Regions from separate parts of the Bradyrhizobium sp. 142 genome, predicted to be linked through region 4. Evidence: predicted binding sites of a transcription regulator. Region 4 holds the regulator's gene; each other region holds the start of a gene.

Region 1 (4,943 bases), on a different contig from region 4:
CCAAAACGGCAATGATTAAAACCGCTTACCATCACATAAAGGGCGTAATCGCACCCGAAAAGTCGCCTGGAGTTCCGCAGCCTTTGCGCCCGGACACATTATTTGGTTTGCCGCGATATTTGGCTTACCTAACAAGGCCTGACGGCCGCATTGGATGGCTTCGTGCTGACCCTGATCCCTCATCTGCCCCGGCTGCATCGCGCCGGCCGGCGGGCTCTGGCCGCGCTGTGCGCCCTGGCTTTCGCCTGGGAGGCGAAGCCGGCGGCGGCGCAGGGCAAGCTCGAGGCGCAGTATGAGGCGACGCTGGCCGGCATTCCCGTCGGCAAGGGCGCCTGGAACATCGACATCCAGGACGAGGTGTTTTCCGCGGCGGCCTCGGGCGGCACCTCGGGGCTGCTGAAATCGATCGCCAACGGGTCCGGCACCGGCGCCTCGCAGGGGCGCGTGGTCAACGGCGCGCTGGTCGCGACCGGCTACCAGGCCTCCACCACCACCTCGAAGAAAACCGAAGAGATCCGCATCACGCTCGACAAGGGCAATGTGAAGGACTTTGCGATTCTGCCGGAGCCGCCGGTCGATGCCGATCGCATCGTCGTCACCGAGGCGCATCGCCGCGGCGTCTGGGACCCGATGACGGCCTCGCTGCTGCGCGTGCCCGGCACCGGCGATCCCCTGTCGGCGGAGGCCTGCAAAAATTCCGCGCCGGTGTTCGACGGCCGCATGCGCTACGAGCTCAAGCTCGATTTCAAGCGCATGGAAACGGTGAAGGCGGAAAAGGGCTATCGCGGCCCGGTCGTGGTCTGCTCGCTGTATTTCGTCCCCGTCGCCGGCTACATCCCCGACCGCCCCGTGATCAAATACCTCGCCGCCCAGCGCAACATCGAGATCGCGTTTGCGCCAGTGGCGGGCACGCGGATCCTGGTCCCGTTCTGGCTGAAAGTGCCGACGCCCTTGGGCCCGGCGATGCTGGAAGCCACCAGCTTCATCACCTCAGCCCAGCCGCCCAGAGTCGCCAAGACGCAGTAGGCGCGGCCGCGTAGCCCGGATGGAGCGAAAGCGAAATCCGGGATTCCCGCCCGCGGCCCCCCGCATTCCGCTGCGCTCCATGCAGGCTACGGTTTCCGCCCCCCGTCATTCCGGGGCGCGCTCCCTTTGGCGCGAGCTATGATGCGCAATTGCGCATCTGAGAATCCATCAGGCCGCAGAGATCGTTGTGCGATGGATTCCGGGCTCGCGCTGACGCGCGCCCCGGAATGACGGGGAGGAGATTTTTGGCCGGTAAACAAGCCCGTCATTTCAACGACTTACCTACTGTGCATGGGGTTGTTTTCACGCTTTTGGTGTTGGATGGTCCGCCCACGTGAATCCATTTGACTCCTCCCCGATTCTGATTCGACTCCGCGCCGTCCCCAGCTTTAAGAAACCCGCCACGCAAACGCCGCTTGTGCGACAGCGCGAAACTCCATCTAGTGCGAGGCAACCAACGTCCCGCGACATCTTGCGTGAACGGAACAGGACTCAACACGCCGTCAGCGATTCGGCCGCGATTCGTTCTGGAGTCGTTCCGAAGCTTAAAGCCAACGGGAAAAGCGTCGCAAAGTGAGACAGTTGCGCGAGGATTGGGGAGCGTCGCCGTATTCTCCGCTGTCATGCCCCGGCTTGACCGGGGCATCCAGTACGCCGCGCCCTCTCGGCTTGATCTGCGCCGCCTCTGGAATACTGGATCGCCCGGTCGAGCCGGGCGATGACAGCGGTGTGTACGCACGATGAGCGCTTCGCGCCATCGCCCCAAACAGCACTGACATTCGCCCCAAATCGCCATTACCTAATCCCCTACATGCCTTTTTCCTCCTCCCCCTTCGCCTCCGAGCGCGCCCCCGGTGCTGGCGTCACTGCAGTGCTCGGGCCCACCAACACCGGCAAGACCCATCTGGCCATCGAACGGATGCTGGCGCATTCGTCCGGCATGATCGGGCTGCCGCTGCGGCTCTTGGCGCGCGAGGTCTACAACAAGATCGCCGATCGCGCCGGACCCGAGGCCGTCGCGCTGATCACCGGCGAGGAGAAGATCAAGCCGAAGGCGCCGCGCTATTGGGTTTCGACCGTCGAGGCGATGCCGCGCGACCTCGACGTCTCCTTCCTCGCCGTCGACGAGGTCCAGATCGCATCTGATCTCGAGCGCGGCCACGTCTTCACCGACCGCATCCTCAACCGCCGCGGCCGCGACGAGACGCTGCTGCTCGGGGCTGCGACGATGCGCCCGATCATCGAGCGTCTGTTGCCCGGCGTTTCCATGATCACGCGGCCCCGGCTGTCGCAGCTCGAATTCGCCGGCGACCGCAAGATCACGCGCCAGCCGCGGCGCACCGCGATCGTCGCCTTCTCCGCCGATGAAGTCTACGCCATCGCCGAGCTGATCCGCCGCCAGCATGGCGGCGCCGCCGTGGTGCTGGGATCGCTGTCACCGCGCACGCGCAATGCGCAGGTGGCGATGTTCCAGAACGGCGACGTCGATTATCTCGTCGCCACCGATGCGGTCGGCATGGGCCTCAATCTCGACGTCGACCACGTCGCCTTCGCCTCCGACCGCAAGTTCGACGGCCACCAGTTCCGCCGCCTGACGCCGTCCGAATTCGCGCAGATTGCCGGCCGCGCAGGGCGCGCCACGCGCAACGGCACCTTCGGCACCACCGGCCGCTGCGCGCCGTTCGAGCCCGAGCTTGTGAACGCGCTGCAGAACCACACTTTCGACAGCGTCAAGGTTTTGCAATGGCGCAATGCCAGGCTGGATTTCGCCTCGCTCGGCGCGCTCCAGGTCTCGCTGAACCTCGCCCCCGGCCACGAGTCCCTGACGCGCGCGCCGATCGCCGAGGACATGCGGGTGCTCGATCACGCCGCCCGCGACGTCGAGGTGCGCGATATCGCGCATGGCAAAGCGGCTGTGGAACGGCTGTGGGAAGCCTGCCAGGTCCCGGATTACCGGAAGCTGTCGCCGGCCGCCCATGCCGAGCTGGTGACCACGCTGTACGGCTTCCTGATGCAGAAGGGCCGCATTCCCGACGCCTGGTTCGGCGCCCAGATCGACCAGGCCGACCGCGTCGACGGCGACATCGACACCCTGTCGGCGCGGATCGCGCAGATCCGCACCTGGACCTTCGTCGCCAACCGGCCGGACTGGCTCGCCGACCCCGAACACTGGCAGGGGATCGCGCGGGAGGTCGAAAATAAATTATCGGATGCGCTCCATGAACGCTTGACTGAGCGTTTCGTTGATCGTCGGACCAGTGTATTGATGCGCCGCTTGCGGGAGAACACGAGCTTGAATACGGAAATCGGCAAGACCGGCGAAGTCATCGTCGAAGGCCATGTCATCGGCCGCCTCGATGGCTTCACCTTTGCACCGGATGCGGCGGAAGCCGGCTCGGATGCGAAAGCCTTGCAGGCTGCCGCCCAGGCGGTGCTCGCCGGCGAGATCAATGCGCGCGCCGAAAAATTGGGCAATGCGCCGGACGAGCAGTTCGTGCTGACGTCCGACGGCACCATCCGCTGGACCGGCGATGCCGTGGCGCGGCTGACCGCCGCAGACGAGGCGCTGCATCCGCGCATCCGCATCATCTCCGACGAGCGGCTGACAGGCGCGCCCCGCGACAAGGTGCAGGCGCGGCTCGATCTCTGGCTCAAGACGCATATCGAAAAGCTGCTCGGGCCGATGTTCGAGCTGTCGAAAGCGGCTGACGTCACCGGCATTGCCCGCGGCATCGCCTATCAGCTGGTCGAGGCGCTCGGCGTGCTGGAGCGGCCGAAGATCGTGAGCGAGCTGAAGGATCTCGACCAGCCATCGCGTGCCGTCTTGCGCAAATACGGCGTCCGCTTCGGCGCCTATCACCTCTATTTCCCCGGCCTGTTGAAGCCCGCGGCGCGTGCGCTTGCCGCACTGCTGTGGGCGCTGAAGCAGGACAATGTCGATCTGTCGTCGCTGTCAGGCGCGCAGCATCTGGCAAGCTCGGGCCGCACCTCGTTCCCGGTCGACAAGCAGCTGCCGCGCGATGCCTATCGCGTGCTCGGCTACAAGCAGGCCGGCGAGCGCGCCGTGCGCGTCGACATTCTGGAACGGCTCGCCGATCTGATCCGCCCGGCGCTGTCGTGGCGCGAGAATTCGCCCGGCGAAAAGCCGGCCGGCGCGTTCGACGGCCGCGGTTTTGTCGTGACGCAGGCGATGACCTCGCTCACCGGCTCGGCCGGCGAAGATTTCGCCTCGGTGCTGCGCGCGCTCGGCTATCGCATGGAGAAGCGCGCACCGCTGCCGCCGAAGCCGGCGGCGCCTGTCGCGGAGACGGTCGCAACCGAAACGTTGCCCGCCGAGGGCAGCGCAGAGACGTCGAGCGAGACCTCAACCAAGATCGCAGCCGAGGCCGTTGCCGGCCTCCCGGAGGAGTCGACTGCATCCACCGAAGTCGCCGCCGAGCCGGTCACGGTCGAAGACGCGCCCGGCATGGAGCAGCACGACGAGCCCGCACCGGAAGCCGGGCCGGCGTTGGAAGCATCAAGCGAAGCCCCCGTCACACCGGAAGACGCCCCTGGCATCGCGCCGCCGGCTGAAGAGGCCGCCGCGCCTGAGGAGGTTCCGAGCCTCGAGGCTGCACCCGCAGAGACCGCCGCAGCGGAAGCCGCCACATCGGCCGATGCCGCTGCGCCTGTGGAACCCGCACCTGCGGAGCCCGAGCTCGTCGAGGTCTGGCGTCCCGCTGGCCGTCATGAGGATCGCAAGCCGCGCCACGAGCGCCATCGCCACCAGCGTCACCACAATCAGCTGCGTGCGCAGGACGGCGCCCAGGCTGGCGCTGCACCGGCAGAGGGCGAAGCGGCGCCGGCGGCCGATGGCGAGAAGCGTGGCGAGCGTCATCGCCATGGCGGTCATCGCAGGGATGGCGGCAAGGATTTCC
Region 2 (4,943 bases), on a different contig from region 4:
GGCGAGACGGCGGACCTGGATCATGCGGGCGATGAAGGGATCATCCATCCAGGCGCGGTTCGATACCGCGGTGGATGCCAGATTCGCGGTATCGATCACCTTGGTGACCGCATCGTACCAGGCCGCGGTTCGCTCCATCTTGCGCTCGGCACGAGGCTGCTTGGCTTCATCGTAGAACAGCTGAAACTTCGGCGCGGCTTCGCTCCAGCGCTGCTTCAGCGTGTTTGCGAGCTCGTCGCGGCGCGCAAACTCCACCGTCGAGACCGCCGCGACGATGGCCTCATAGCCGGTCTGCTCGGCCTTCTCGGCGGCGCCGAGCTTGGCGTGCGGATCATCCTCGCCCAGCAACGCGCTCTGGGCATCGCCGCGATTGTTGCGCAGCGACAGCACGCCATGGAAGATCGCCTTGTCGGCGGCGGCAAGCCGCTCGGTCTCGAGACTGTCGCGATGGCGGCCGAAGGCCCCGACCATCTGGATCGCCGTGCTGGCCAGCGCGCCGGCGGCCAGCAAGGCCATCAGCGTCAGGAGAAGCGAGCTTACCGATTTCTTAAACATTGCCATGGATCGGGGACCTACTCTTCACGAGCGACCCTGCATCGCCACCTGCCAATGTTTCGTTAAGGTTGTAGTAAAATACTTGCTTTCCGGCCTGCCGCGCCTCGCAGGGCCGGTTAAGCGACCTTCGTGAAATCCGGCAGGCGGCGCTCGGCAAACGCCGTGAAGGCCTCGCGCGCCTCGGCCGTGCGCAGGCGCTGCGCGAACTGCTCGCCTTCTGCCTGCATCTGCGCGACCAAAGCCTCGCCATTGCGCATCAGCCGCTTGGTGGCGATGAGCGCGCCGGCCGGCTGGCGGGCCAGACGCTGGGCGAGCGCGAGCGCCTCGGCATCGAGCTTGTCGAGCGGCACCACGCGGCTCGCGAGGCCCCATTCCAGTGCGGTCTTGGCCGGCACGGTCTCGCCCAGCGCGAACATCTCGTAGGCGCGGGCATGGCCGATGCGGGCCGGCATCAGCAGGCTGGAGGCGGCTTCCGGCACCAGCGCGAGGCTGACGAAGGGAGTCGACAGCTGCGCATTGTCGGCGAGCACCACGAGGTCGCAGTGCAGCAGCATCGTGGTGCCGACGCCGACGGCGCGGCCCTGGACGGCGGCAACCAGCGGCCGGGTGCAGCGCGCCAGCGACTGGATGAAGCGCACGACGTTGCGGCTGCCTTTAGACTTGCCGGATGCGACCGCGGCGAACTCGCCGACGTCGTTGCCGGCGGTGAACATGTCGCCCTCGCCACGGATCAGGATCACGCGGACGGACGGATCGAATTCTGCGGATTCGATGGCATCGGCGAGCTTGCCATACATCGCATCCGTCAGCGCGTTCTTCTTGTCGGGACGTGCCAGCGTGAGAGTGAGAATTCCAGCATTATTCTCGGTCCGGACGTGCTCGGTCATGAGTGTGCTCCTGCTATTCTTCTGGATCCCTTGGAAACTTGTCCTTGGGAAATTTGTCCTGAATGCTCGTCAGCCAGCGCGCGACGATATCGATCTCCGCGCTGGTAAATCCTTGCGTCAGCGCCGCGTTGACTTCAGCGGCTCCCGCTTTGGCCTGCGCCAGCGCGGTACGGCCCTTCGGCGTCAGCCAGATGCGCCAGGCGCGTCCGTCGTCGCGGTCGGCCCGCCGCTCGACCAGCTTTGCCGCCGCCGTGCGATCGACCAGGCCGGAAATCCCGGCGGGGCCGAGATCGAGCGCAGCGCCCGCCTCGCCCATCAGCACGCCGTCCTGCTTGCCGAGAATGAACAACAGCCCGGCCTGCGCTGGTGTCACATCGTTGTCCGGCCGCGCCGCCATCCAGCGCTGCAACCGCCGCTGCCCGACGGTCAGCAGGTAGATCAGCCGATGATGCTTCGCGGCGGCCGAATTATTTCGCATGCGAAATAGATAGCCGGAACGAATCGCCTTGTCAAAGAGGGTGACGCTATGACGACGCGGCGCGTGGAGGCGCCCGGCGGACCAGCGCATTAGAATTCGAACCGATCGGGGATTTGAGGCGGCCGTCCCGCTTGACGGGCGCTTTCTTTTGTGTTTCTTATTTGTTCTATTCTAGCTCTGGTTGCAGTGGAGTCATTTCATGACGAATGATGTGCGCGGCGAACGTGAGCCGGCTCAGCTCGTGATTCACAATGATGAAGACACACCGGACGAGTTCGTCATTTCGCTGCTCCGCCAGGTTTTCGGCAAGTCGGAGCGCGAAGCAGCCGCGCTGGTCACGCGGATCGAGCGCGAGGAGAAAGCCGCCTGCGGTCCCTACCCGCAATCCGTCGCAGAGGCGCTTTTCAAGGCGGCCCAGCAATATATCTGGCTGGGCCAGCATCCCCTGAAGATCACACTAGACGCAAACTTCGGACTAGAAGAGATCAGGACTCCCTGTGAACTCTGCGGCAAGCCTGAGGGGCAGACGGATGTTCGAATCGGCAGCCGTACGGTCTGGCTGTGCAGCGACTGCATTCGTGTAGCAGACAGCATGACCGCACCGGAAGAGCCGAAGAAGGAGTTCGAATACGCCTGCGACGTGCTGGATTGGCACTTTGCCAACGTCCCTCGCAGCAAGCTCGTGACCACGATCCGTCAGTTTCCCGGGCATATGCGGGTCGACGTGCAGGCACGCAATCGACCAGCTGTTCAGCGAGGCAAACCGGCTATTCGGGCTGAACGAGGAACAGCGCTACGAAACGCTGTCGATTTCGCGGCTCCTCCGGGAAGGCCGCCATGCGCTCGCGATTGCACCGTTGCAATATTCCGACATGGATGTCGGCGAGAAGAGCCCGGTCAAATGTCTCGATAACGGCCTGTGGCTGTGCGAGCAGGATGGTCTTCGTTACGCGGTGTTGCTGCTCACCGTGAATACAGCCGCGAACCGGGAATTCGGATTGAGATCCTCGTGCCGTCGGGCACCGCGGGCGCGGCCCTCGTCCAGCAGTGTTTTGGGGAGCTCGAACAGGCCGTTCAAGCTGCGCGCAGCTATCGAGGCAAGATCCTGTCGCTCGATGCCGACTATCGCGGTCGCTCGCGCGGCATCACCGTGCATCGGCTGCCGCCGGTGTCGCGGAACGAGGTGATCCTGCCGGAGCAGACCCTGCGGCTGCTCGATCGCAACGTTCTGACCTTCGTCAACATCCGGGACCAATTGCGCCGACTCGGCCAGTCGACGCGCAAAGGCATCTTGTTGTACGGGCCACCGGGCACCGGAAAGACCCATACGATCCGCTACCTCGCAACACATTTGCCTGGACATACGACATTGATCATCACCGCCGAGCAAATTGGCCTGCTCGGCGCCTATATGAGCCTGGCACGGCTGCTCCAGCCATCGATGGTGGTGATCGAGGACGTCGATCTCATCGCCCGCGACCGCGATGACATGGGACCCTGTGAGGAATCCATGTTGAACAAGCTGCTCAACGAGATGGACGGGCTGAAGGAGGATGCAGACATCCTGTTCGTCCTGACCACCAACCGGCCGGAGGACCTCGAAGGTGCTCTCGCTGGGCGCCCCGGCCGTATCGATCAGGCCATCGAGGTGCCGCTCCCCGATGAGACCGGCCGCGGCAAGCTGGTCCGGCTCTACGGCAAAGGACTGCCGCTGAAAGACGCGGTTGTCGCCGAGGCGGCCCGACGGCTGGCGCAGGCGAGCCTCGCCCGCGACGGCGGCAACTCCATCGTTTCCGCCGATATCGACGAGGCGCTGGACGACATGTTGTTCTCCGGCGGCCGGCTCAATGCGCAGCTGCTGGGTGGCGCACAGGCTATGGCGGCGGGGTGAAATCCAGCGCAATCGTCTCCCTTCGTACTTACCTCATGGCGCGCAAACGAAACTCGATGCCTCCGTCACCGCACCCGCCTTGTAATGCGGCCAGGCCGGCCAGCGGCACAGTGGCAGCGCGCGCAGCACTGCGAATGACGGCGCCTCGACCTTCTGCTCGGTGACTTCGAGATCGCCGGGCGCCTTGCCCTTCTCGACCCAATCGACCAGCGCGCTCAGCATGTCGACATTGGCCGGTGCGCCGGAGCCGACATGGTCGACGCCCGGCGCGGTGTAGAGCCGCGCGAACTCGACCGTCTCGGCCTTGCCGAGCTTGCGCTCGACGCTCTCGAAATAGCGGATGCCGGCATAGGGACTTTGCGCGTAATCGGCCATGTGCTCGAGCATGATCAGCCGGCCGCCGCGGGCGCGGAAGCGGCTGAGATCGGGGTCGGTCGAATCCATCAGCTTGGAGACCTCGAGCAGCCTGGCCTTGTGCTCCTCCACCTTGTAGCTGGTGACGTCGAGCTTGGGATCGCGCGCGAACACATATTGAATGCCGCCGGCGCCGTAGATCCAGGCGATGCCGTTGTTGGGTGCGGGCGGCTGCGCCGGCGGCGCGGTGCCGAGCCACCACGCGACCCAGCCGCCGGTCGGACCAACCGCCGGGGTATCCTCGCCGGAGACGCCCCAGCCCGGATAGTCGTCAAGGCCGTTGGCGAGCGCGAACGGGAATTTGTAGGTCGCGTGCAGCGTATCGATCGCCTTGATCTGCGCGTCGGTGAGGCACTGATCGCCCGTCTTGTCGTCCGTCTTGCCGCTCGCGCAACGCAAGCTCTCCGCCTTGAACGCCGCCTTGCAGGCAACGGGATTTTGCACCAGCGCGTCATCGGAGCCGTCGGCCTTGTCGCAAGCGGCCCGCACGGCGTCGCCGACGAGCTTCACCTGCGCCGGATTGATCCAGCCGTCGCCCATGGTCACGAGACCCGAGCGGGTGCCGGCATGCTGCAAACCGACCCAGTTGATCACGGGCACGCGGGCAAAAATGCCGTCGAAATCGTCGGGATAGCGCTGCGCCATGGTCAGGCCTTCGCGGCCGCCTTCGGACGAGCCCATGAAATACAACTTCTCGGGTTTCTTGCCGTAGGCGCGC
Region 3 (4,943 bases), on a different contig from region 4:
GTAGCGCTTACCCTTGCAGACGTCGCAGGTGACGTAGACGTCGGGCAGGAAGTGCATCTCGATCTTGATGACGCCGTCGCCCTGGCAGGCTTCGCAGCGGCCGCCCTTGACGTTGAACGAGAAACGGCCGGGCTCGTAGCCGCGCGCCTTGGATTCGGGCAAGCCGGCGAACCACTCGCGGATCGGCGTGAAGGCGCCGGTGTAGGTCGCAGGATTCGAGCGCGGGGTGCGGCCGATCGGCGACTGGTCGATGTCGATGATCTTGTCGATGTGCTCGAGGCCTTCGATGCGATCGTGGGGCGCGGCGCCTTCGCTGGCGTTGTTCAGTTTGCGGGCGATGGCGCGGTACAACGTGTCGATCAGCAGCGTTGACTTGCCGCCGCCGGAAACGCCGGTGACGCAGGTGAACAGGCCGAGCGGAATCTCCGCGGTGACGTTCTTGAGGTTATTGCCGCGCGCGTTCACCACCTTGATGGTGCGGCGATGGTTTGGCGGGCGCCGCTCCGGCACCTCGACCTCGAGCTCGCCGGTGAGATATTTGCCGGTGAGCGATTTCGGGTTGCGCATGATCTCGGCAGGCGTACCCTCGGCGATGATGTTGCCGCCATGCATGCCGGCGCCGGGACCGATGTCCAGGACATGGTCGGCGAGCAGGATGGCATCTTCGTCATGCTCGACGACGATCACGGTATTGCCGAGATCGCGCAGGCGCTTGAGCGTATCGAGCAGGCGCGCGTTGTCGCGCTGATGCAGCCCGATCGACGGCTCGTCCAGCACGTATAGCACGCCGGTCAGGCCCGAGCCGATCTGCGAGGCGAGGCGGATGCGCTGGCTCTCGCCGCCGGACAGCGTGCCGGAGGAGCGCGAGAGGGTGAGATAGTTGAGGCCGACGTCGAGCAGGAAGGTCAGGCGCTCGCGGATCTCCTTGAGGATGCGGCCGGCGATCTCGTTCTGCTGGGTGTTCAGCGCCTCCGGCACGGTCTCGAACCAGGCGCCGGCGCCCTTGACCGACAGCTCCGAGATGTCGCCGATATGCTTGCCACCGATCTTGACGCAGAGCGCCTCGGGCTTCAGCCGAAAGCCCTTGCAGGCCTCGCAGCGCACGTCGTGGAAATACTTCGCGAGCTCCTCGCGCGCCCACTCGCTCTCGGTCTCGCGATAGCGGCGGTTGATGTTGGTGATGACGCCCTCGAACGGCTTCTTGGTGTCATAGGAGCGCACCCCGTCCTCGTAGGAGAACTTGATCTCGTCCTCGCCGGAGCCATAGAGGATCGCGTCTTTCGTCTTCTTCGCAAGATCCTTCCACTTGGTGTCGAGCGTGAACTTGTAGTGCTTGCCGAGCGCGGTCAGCGTCTGCACGTAATAGGGCGATGACGACTTGGCCCAGGGCGCGATCGCGCCCTTGCGCAACGTTACATCCTTGTCGGGGACGACGAGATCCTCGTCGACATGCTGCTCGACGCCGAGCCCGCCGCAGGCGGGGCAGGCGCCGTAGGGGTTGTTGAAGGAAAACAGTCGGGGCTCGATCTCCGGAATGGTGAAGCCGGAAACCGGGCAGGCGAACTTTTCCGAGAACAGCATGCGCTCGGGACCGCTCTTGTCGTGGATCTTTGCGGTCTTCTTTTTCTCTTCCGCAGGCGCCGCCGCTCCCGGCGCCTCGGCGAACTCGACGACGGCGAGGCCTTCGGCGAGCTTCAGCGCGGTCTCAAAGCTTTCGGCGAGGCGCTGGCCGATGTCGGGCCGCACCACGATGCGGTCGACGACGACGTCGATGTCATGCGGGAATTTCTTGTCGAGCGTCGGCGCCTCGGCGAGCTCGTAGAAGGTGCCGTCGATCTTGACGCGCTGAAAGCCCTTCTTGAGCCATTCGGCGAGTTCTTTCCGGTATTCGCCCTTGCGGCCGCGCACGACCGGCGCGAGCAGATAGAGGCGGGTACCCTCGGGCAGCGCCAGCACGCGGTCGACCATCTGCGACACGGTCTGGCTTTCGATCGGCAGGCCTGTGGCGGGCGAGTAGGGCACGCCGACGCGCGCCCACAACAGGCGCATGTAGTCGTAGATCTCTGTCACCGTGCCGACGGTCGAGCGCGGGTTCTTCGAGGTCGTCTTCTGCTCGATCGAGATCGCCGGCGACAGGCCGTCGATTTGGTCGACGTCCGGCTTCTGCATCATCTCAAGGAACTGGCGGGCATAGGCCGAGAGCGATTCGACGTAGCGGCGCTGGCCCTCGGCATAGATGGTGTCGAAGGCGAGCGAGGATTTGCCGGAGCCGGAGAGGCCGGTGAACACCACGAGCTTGTCGCGGGGAATCTCGACGTCGACATTCTTGAGGTTGTGCTCGCGCGCGCCACGGATCGTAATTGCGCGCAGGCTTGAGCCCGCGTTCTGCTGTTGGCGCTTCGCCTTGATCACTTCATCCATCCTGGTGGTCCTCAAGGAATCCCAAAGGCGCGCGATCGCGCCAACGAAAAAGGCGCGCTTCGCCCGGAACCGGGATCGGCGCCGATGGGTATGGTCAGCGAACGTAGGAAGAACGGCGACGGATTTCCAGTGGGGTTTGCGAATCGTCAACGGATTGTTGGCGCGCTGGCGGCATCTGGCAGCAGCAGGGCCTGGAACAGTCCCGAAGAGCCGCTGCGGCGCCGCGCGAAAACAAAAAGGCCGGCGCAAGGCCGGCCTTTCGTAACGCGATGGCGTTGGAAGCGAAGATCAGTACTTCGCGACCACCGGGCCCCCGAAGTGATAGTTCACGCCGACCTGCACGGTGTGGAAGTTGAGCGTGCCGGTGGGCAGGGCGCCAGAGAAGTAGGTCTCGCCGCCGAGGCTGCGATAGAGGTACTCGCCCTTGACCGACCACTGCGGAGCGAAGAACGCTTCGACGCCCGCACCGACGGTCCAGCCGGAGTGCCACTTGCTGTCCGAGGCGGTCACGCCGAGCGCGGAGAGGCTGAGCTTGTTGTCGATCCAGGCGTAACCGCCGGTGCCGTAGAACAGGACCTGATTGACGGCGTAGCCGATGCGGCCGCGCACGGTGCCCATGGCATCGGTCTTCGAGCTCAGTGTGGTGGAGACAACACCGAAGCCGGGGACAGCGACGGGGCCGGTCGCCGAAGCGCTGACGTCAGCCCAGGCGCCATCAGCCTCGACACCGAACACGACGTTGCCGGTCTGCCAGTTGTAGCCGGCAGTGCCGCCGACGAAGCCGCCCTTCATCTTCGGGTCGCCCGAGCCGTTCTCCCAGGCGCCGCCGCCGACGATACCGAGGTAGAAGCCGGTCCAGTTGTAGACCGAGGCCACAGCCACCGGAGCCTTGGTGTAGGGGCGAGCCGCGAGATCGGCCGCCGAAGCCGGAGCGGCGAGTGCGAACAAACAGGCCGAAGCCAACAAAACTTTTTTCATTTTCAACTTAATCCCAGTCCCAGTTTCTATTGTTGCCTTCCGCGAGCGGAAAGACATCGGACGCTGTGGTCCAACTGAGGTCGTGCATACACCGTTGAAGCCGCAAGTTGTGTACCCGAAAAGCCACGGTATGCTGAAAGGTAGTGCTGGCTGCCCTATTCGTGCCGCCTGTGCAGCAAAAAGGCCGGCGCGAGGCCGGCCTTTGATCGTGAGCAGTATCAGAGGGATCTCAGTACTTCGCGATCACCGGACCACCCCAGCGATAGTTGACGCGGATGAGGCCCATGTCGACGTCCTGACGGATACGCTCGGTCTGAACGAACGCACCGCCAAACGTGAAGTCGACGTTACGATTGCCGAGGAAAATGTGATTGTACTCGAAGCCTACAGACCAGTTCGGAGCGAAGCCGAACTCGAGGCCCGCACCAACGGTGCCGCCCCAGCGGGTTTCGCGAGCCGAGCCGAACACCGTACCGGCACCTACGAACCCTGGTGCGACGAGAAGGTCATATTTGTCGTTAACCACCGCAGCGCCGCCCTTCACGTAGAGCAACACATTGTTCCAGGCATAGCCAACCTGGCCGGTTATCAGGCCGAAAGCATCGATTCGCGTACGATCCTGCTGAAACGCTAGAGTCGGGCTGATGTTGTCTCCGCGGAAGTCAGCCCAGTTGCCTTGGCCTTCGACACCGAACACCCAATTCGCGGACTGCCAGCGGTACCCGATCTGGCCACCGACTGTGCCGCCGGTCGCGTCATGGCAGCCATCGGTGACGAGAGCGCCGCCTGCGGGAGGCACAAAGTCCCAGCAGTTGCGGCTCGAGCCGCCACCGCCGTTGATGCCGATGTAGAAGCCGCTCCAGTCATAGATGGTGGCGACCATCGGCGCCGGAGCCTTGGTGTAGGGACGCGCGGCGAGATCCGCCGCGCTGGCGGGAGCCGACAGCCCCAACGCCACCGCACCGATTGCACCAAGTAAAATCTTGTTCATTGCAAGTCTCCCCATTGTCGTCCGCTTCTCGAGACCCTCGAAGCGGCGGATCAGGCGCAACGCCCATGAATTAACTGCGAGGCAAGGCTAACCCAATCGAGTGGCAGAGTCCGTTCCCGAAATGCAACAGTCGTGGGACATTAGAGACACCTCTAACTTGATGAATGTTAAGTTGTTTTGCTCGTTTGCGGGAACCCAAAAAGGTTCCATTCGGCGCCGTGAATTTTTTCGGTCACGGGGCAGCCATAGCGTCCTGCATTCGCGCATCAACCTCCGAAGAACAAATCTGGAACAGAATTCAGATCGGTGCTATATGTGGGGATAACCTGAGGGGATACGGGCTGATCGGCCCCTGCGAAGCGTATAGGGTCCACGACAGGGTAGCGGCGGAGCGCGGGCGCGCGGCCCGGCCTTTTGAATTCAGTGGCATTCGGAGTGGAGAGCGGCGATGGCGGGAAGCGTCAACAAGGTCATTCTGGTCGGTAACCTCGGCAAGGATCCGGAGATCCGGCGCACTCAGGACGGGCGGCCGATTGCGAATTTGAGCGTTGCG
Region 4 (4,943 bases):
AGGGCGGCCCAAACTTCGTGCGACGTGTACGGGCGGCAGGAGCCGCCCATCTGAATTCGAGGGCCGCAAAACACTCCATCTCGCCGGCCTCGGCCGGCGATGGCAATTTCAATCCTGGCCTCGACCTTGCGGCCGGGGACGGCAGTGTCAGCCGATCGGCAAGCGGGTGACGGTCGGCTGCCTGTCGGCGATGATCTGCGGCTTGTGCTCGCGTTCGCCGACCGGCTGGCTCACCGGCAGCTGCAGCACGGTTGCGCGCTGGCCTTCGACGAGTTGCGTGACCAACACGTATTTGCCGTCGGGAAATTCGATCGCGTCGTGGTGGCGATCGGGAATGTGCGAATCGATCTTGCCGAACTTTCCGACGCGCGAGTTGACGGTACGCGTCCAGATCCAGCGATTGTCGTAGCGGACGTTGTCGGCGAAGGCGAGCTCCGTTCCCGGCAGCAGGCAGACCGCGACGGAGAGATCGGCTTCGGAGGCGAAGCCGCGCGTCGAGGTGCCGCGGAAGGTTGTCGTGACGATCGTCTCGCCGACTTCGGCCGGGCGCGTCGCGACGGCATGCAGGCTGTAGTCACACATCGGGTGCTCCTCATTCGAAGATAGCAACCCGCGCCTCTTCTGAGGCGCAGGCCTCTATCAGAGTGGAAAGTACATAAGCATCTGCTCGGTTGTAGGCAAATCTGCGGCTCGCCGCCGCAGGCTGCGATCACATTATCTTTCCCGAATCCAGTAGGAACAAAGCCTGCGTCCGTGCATTTTGCGCGGACTCGAACGTCAGCGGCCCGCTGGTGCAGACCAGCCGGAATACGGCCAATTCGGCTGCGACGTTTGTTCGACCGCGCTGTGGGCATTGCGGAATTGCGTGCTCACCGCTGTCTCCTTGCGGGCATGATGATGCGACTGTGCGGCGACGGCTTGCGAAGCGGCGCCCCGATCAAAGCGGTCATGAGCATACTCAGAATGATCTTGCGCATGGTTGTCTCCTCGGTCTCACAAGGCCGCGAAGCGATGACTGCTTCGTGCGGCGTGCCGAGGATGTAGCGCTGGAGGGGTGGCCGGATCATCTGTGCAGAACCAGAGAGACCATCCAGCCGGAGCGGACAATCCGTCCGCTCCAATGGGTATCGCGTGACCGTCGGGTACGCTCAGTATTTCCGGTACAGCCCGATCAGCTTGCCCTGAATCTTGACCCGGTTCGGCGGCAGGATGCGCACCTCATAAGCCGCGTTGGCGGGCTCGAGCGCGATCGAGGCGCCACGGCGGCGGAAGCGCTTCAGCGTTGCTTCCTCCTCGTCGATCAGCGCGACGACGATGTCGCCGGTATCGGCAGTCTCGTTGCGCTGGATCAGCGCCATGTCGCCGTCGAGGATGCCAGCCTCGACCATCGAATCGCCGCGCACTTCGAGCGCGTAATGTTCGCCTGAACCGAGCATGTCGGGCGGTACGCTGATTGTGTGGCTGCGGGTCTGCAACGCCTCGATCGGCGTACCGGCCGCGATGCGGCCCATCACCGGCACGGCAACGGGGCGTTCACCGTCGTCCGTAGACGCGCTGGAGCTCGCGCGCACCTTGCCGAGATTGCCTTCGATGACGCTCGGCGTGAAACCGCGGCGGGTGCCGGCGGCGGCCTGGAGCTCGGGCAGCTTGATCACCTCGATGGCACGGGCGCGGTTGGGCAGACGCCGGATGAAACCGCGCTCCTCGAGCGCGGTGATCAGGCGATGGATACCCGACTTCGAGCGCAGATCGAGCGCGTCCTTCATCTCGTCGAAAGAGGGCGGCACGCCGCTTTCCTTCAAACGTTCGCTGATGAACCGCAGAAGCTCGTATTGTTTGCGCGTTAACATCTCGACCAAATCCCCCGGTTGATGTCGTTCGATTCCGAGACGGCGAATTCAGCGGCGAGCCGCTAGATGCTCGAAACAAATCATGAACGGACACTATATGTTCGATATGTGTTCCGCAACTGCTTAATTTACCGTGAACGCGACAAAGTTATGGAAACGCGTGCGGTCGGCGCGTTCAAGCCGGCAGCCGCAGCACTTCGCAAGGCATGCCCGCCTCGGCCTTCGGCGCGAACGGCGCGCGCACGAGAAGTGCCTGCGCCGCAGCCAGATTCGCAAGCAGCGAAGAATCCTGATGGTTGACGGGAAGGGCGACCAGCGCTCCGTCCTCCCGCACCTCCAGATGCGCGCGAAGATAATCCTCGCGCGCATCGTTGGAACCGACATCGCGGCCGAGCACGGCGCGCTCGCGGCGGTGATGAATCACTGAGCCGCCAGACAGCGCGCGAATCAGCGGAACCAGGAACAGGAACGCGCAAACGTAGGATGACACGGGATTGCCGGGCAGGCCGATCACGCGCATCGCGCCGAGCCGTCCGTGCATCATCGGCTTGCCCGGCCGCATCGCGATCTTCCAGAAAGCCATGGAGATGCCCTCGGCCTCCAGCGCCGGCTTGACCAGGTCGTGGTCGCCGACAGATGCGCCGCCCGTCGTGATCAGGATGTCTGCGCCGCTGTCGCGGGCGCGGCGGATGCCGGAGGTGGTGGCGTCCAGGGTATCCGCGGCAATTCCAAGGTCGATGGTTTCAGCGCCTTCGCTGCGCGCTAGCGCGTGCAGGGCGAAGCCGTTGGAATAAACGATCTGTCCGGGGCCGGGTGCGGTTCCCGGCATCACCAGCTCGTCGCCGGTCGCGAGAATCGCAATCTTCGGACGGCGGCGGACCGGAAGGGAGGGCTGATTCATGCCGGCGGCGAGCGCCAGATCTCGTTCGGTAAGGCGGGTGCCCGTCCGCAGCAACACGTCGCCCTCGCGAAAATCGACGCCGGCGGGGCGGATGTGACGCCCCACGATTGCGGCTTCCTTGATCGTGATGCGCTTGCCATCCGCGCCCGTATCCTCCTGGATCACGACGGCATCAGCGCCATCGGGAACGACGCCGCCGGTGAAGATTCGCACCGCTTCGCCTGCCCCGACCGTTCCCGCAAACGGGCGGCCCGCGGCGACCTCGCCGATCAGGTGGAGTTCTGCATCGATCTTTGCCGCATCGGCTGTCCGCACGGCATATCCGTCCATCGCCGACATCGCCTGCGGCGGCTGCGTACGCCGCGCCGCGACGTCGCGCGCGAGCACGCGATGGAAGGCATCGGCGAGAGGGATCACCTCTTCGGCCAGAGGCTCTGTCCCCGCCAGCACCGCTGCGAGCGCGTCAGAAACCGGCATCAAGACCACGGGGAAAACTCCTGCAGGGCACGGTCGGACGAAGAACGGCGAAGTTCTAGCCGAGCGCGAGCGCAGAGGCAAAACGACGGCGAGGCAGGATGAATCATCGTGCCTGACTTTGCCCGGTAAGAGTAGCCGTCAGGTCCGGCGCGGCATGATCCAGACGACGAGAACGACGGGGACCAGCGTGGCCATGGCAAGGACGAGAACGACCAGAGCCACGGCCAGCATCGATCAACTCCCTGTAGGCCCGTTGGAACGGACGTCAGGAGCTTGGAGACCCTGATCCTTGTCGGGCAGCGGATCCGCCTGAGACTTCAGATCGGCGGCCTTACTGATCAGCTTGGCCGAGAGCTCCGAGTCCGAGGTGGTTCTGGCGAATTCAAGAAGGAGAGAGGCCTGCTTGGTAAGGTAGGTCTTGCCCAACACGATGATGTGTCCGTCCGTAGAAATACCGACGGACTCAATAGTCCGGAGGCGGGGCTTCCGTTCCCGGAACTCCGTATAAAATTGCGCAAAATGATTTGGTTCCTCATTTGGGACAATTTGGTTCCGGGGAACCGGGTTCCCGATCAGATCCCCAAGGCCCTGAGCGCCTCTCCGACGTCGCCGGGCGGACATGACGTGTACCGCGGTCAATCCGCGTGCCCGCGCTCCCTCGACGTTTTCGGCGAGATCATCGAAGAACACAATGCGCTTTGCCGGCACGCCGATCGCAGCCACGACATGGTCGAAGGCTTCGGCATCGGGTTTGCGCAGGCCGATGCTGGACGACAGGTAGACCTCGCGGAAATGGCCGAGCAGATCGGCATATTCCTTCGAGAAGTAGTCGACATGCGGACGGTTGGTGTTGGAGAAGGCGTAGAGCGGCATCTGCGTGGCCGCGCGCGGCAACAGCTCTGCGATATCGGGCATCTCTCCTGCGAAGATCGCGTTCCAGCCCTCCAGGAACTGTGCGTCCGAAATGCCGATTCCGAGCGAAGCGCGCAGCGAGGCGAAATACTCCGCATCGCTGATCCTGCCGACCTCGTGCAACCGGTAGGCCTCGTCACGCACATAGCGCGCGACGATGGCCTCCGGCTGGCAGCCGGCATGTCCAGCCCAGCAGGCGATCGCCTTGGAGAAATCGATGTCGAGCACGACGCGCCCGAGGTCGAACAGAAGCGCATCCGCGCTGCCGGGAGAGAGTGGGGTCATTGCATCCTTTCGGGTCAGTAGCGATACGGCTCGACGTCGAACAGCGGGAACGCGCCGAACACGCTCGGTGCATTGGTGGCGGCCGCCGGGTGCAGGCAGGACTTGTTGATCTCGGCGAACGAGGTGGCCCCCAACAGGCCGAGGCAGCGTAGCACCTCATCCTCCAGCAGCTCCAGCATCCGCGTCACGCCGGCTTCACCGGCTGCTGCAAGTGCCCAGCATTGCAGCCGGCCGATGCCGACGAGGTCGGCGCCCGCCGCGATCGCCTTGACAATGTCGGTGCCACGACAGAAGCCGCCGTCGACCATGATCCTGGCGCGGCCCTTCACGGCCTCGACGATTTCGGGCAGCACATGCATGGCGCCGCGGCCGTGATCGAGCTGGCGGCCGCCATGGTTGGAGACATAGATCCACTCGACGCCATGATCGACCGCGATCTGCGCGTCCTCGGCGGTCGCGATGCCCTTGAGGATCAGCGGAATCCTGAACTTGTCCTTGATCATCTTCACGGTCCGCCA

The links. Region 4 encodes LexA, which represses DNA repair genes until DNA is damaged. Its sites were predicted from a motif close to TGTTCNNNNTGTGTTCNG; they were not measured.
Region 1: a site for LexA is predicted at 1,550-1,567, ahead of IVA82_RS07380 (helicase-related protein). Genes of this name have one in related genera too.
Region 2: a site for LexA is predicted at 2,072-2,089, ahead of IVA82_RS41955 (ATP-dependent Clp protease adaptor ClpS). Genes of this name have one in related genera too.
Region 3: a site for LexA is predicted at 2,519-2,536, ahead of uvrA (excinuclease ABC subunit UvrA). Genes of this name have one in related genera too.

What each region holds. Positions count from the first base shown of each region.
Region 1 is NZ_JADPKQ010000071.1:2,463-7,405, reverse strand. Features, by position in the region: gene IVA82_RS07385 (DUF3108 domain-containing protein) at 217-1,026, shown strand; gene IVA82_RS07380 (helicase-related protein) at 1,838-4,943, shown strand, end outside.
Region 2 is NZ_JADPKQ010000457.1:3,597-8,539, forward strand. Features, by position in the region: gene IVA82_RS41940 (methyl-accepting chemotaxis protein) at 1-561, opposite strand, end outside; gene IVA82_RS41945 (enoyl-CoA hydratase) at 672-1,442, opposite strand; gene IVA82_RS41950 (MarR family winged helix-turn-helix transcriptional regulator) at 1,456-1,920, opposite strand; gene IVA82_RS41955 (ATP-dependent Clp protease adaptor ClpS) at 2,120-2,833, shown strand; gene IVA82_RS41960 (ATP-binding protein) at 2,930-3,811, shown strand; gene IVA82_RS41965 (tannase/feruloyl esterase family alpha/beta hydrolase) at 3,845-4,943, opposite strand, start outside.
Region 3 is NZ_JADPKQ010000222.1:18,537-23,479, reverse strand. Features, by position in the region: gene uvrA (excinuclease ABC subunit UvrA) at 1-2,421, opposite strand, end outside; gene IVA82_RS20300 (outer membrane protein) at 2,710-3,399, opposite strand; gene IVA82_RS20295 (outer membrane beta-barrel protein) at 3,629-4,390, opposite strand; gene IVA82_RS20290 (single-stranded DNA-binding protein) at 4,839-4,943, shown strand, end outside.
Region 4 is NZ_JADPKQ010000118.1:41,882-46,824, reverse strand. Features, by position in the region: gene IVA82_RS12080 (hypothetical protein) at 148-582, opposite strand; gene lexA (transcriptional repressor LexA) at 1,149-1,850, opposite strand; gene glp (gephyrin-like molybdotransferase Glp) at 2,026-3,237, opposite strand; partial or broken gene IVA82_RS12065 (HAD family phosphatase) at 3,801-4,425, opposite strand; gene IVA82_RS12060 (alpha-hydroxy acid oxidase) at 4,440-4,943, opposite strand, start outside.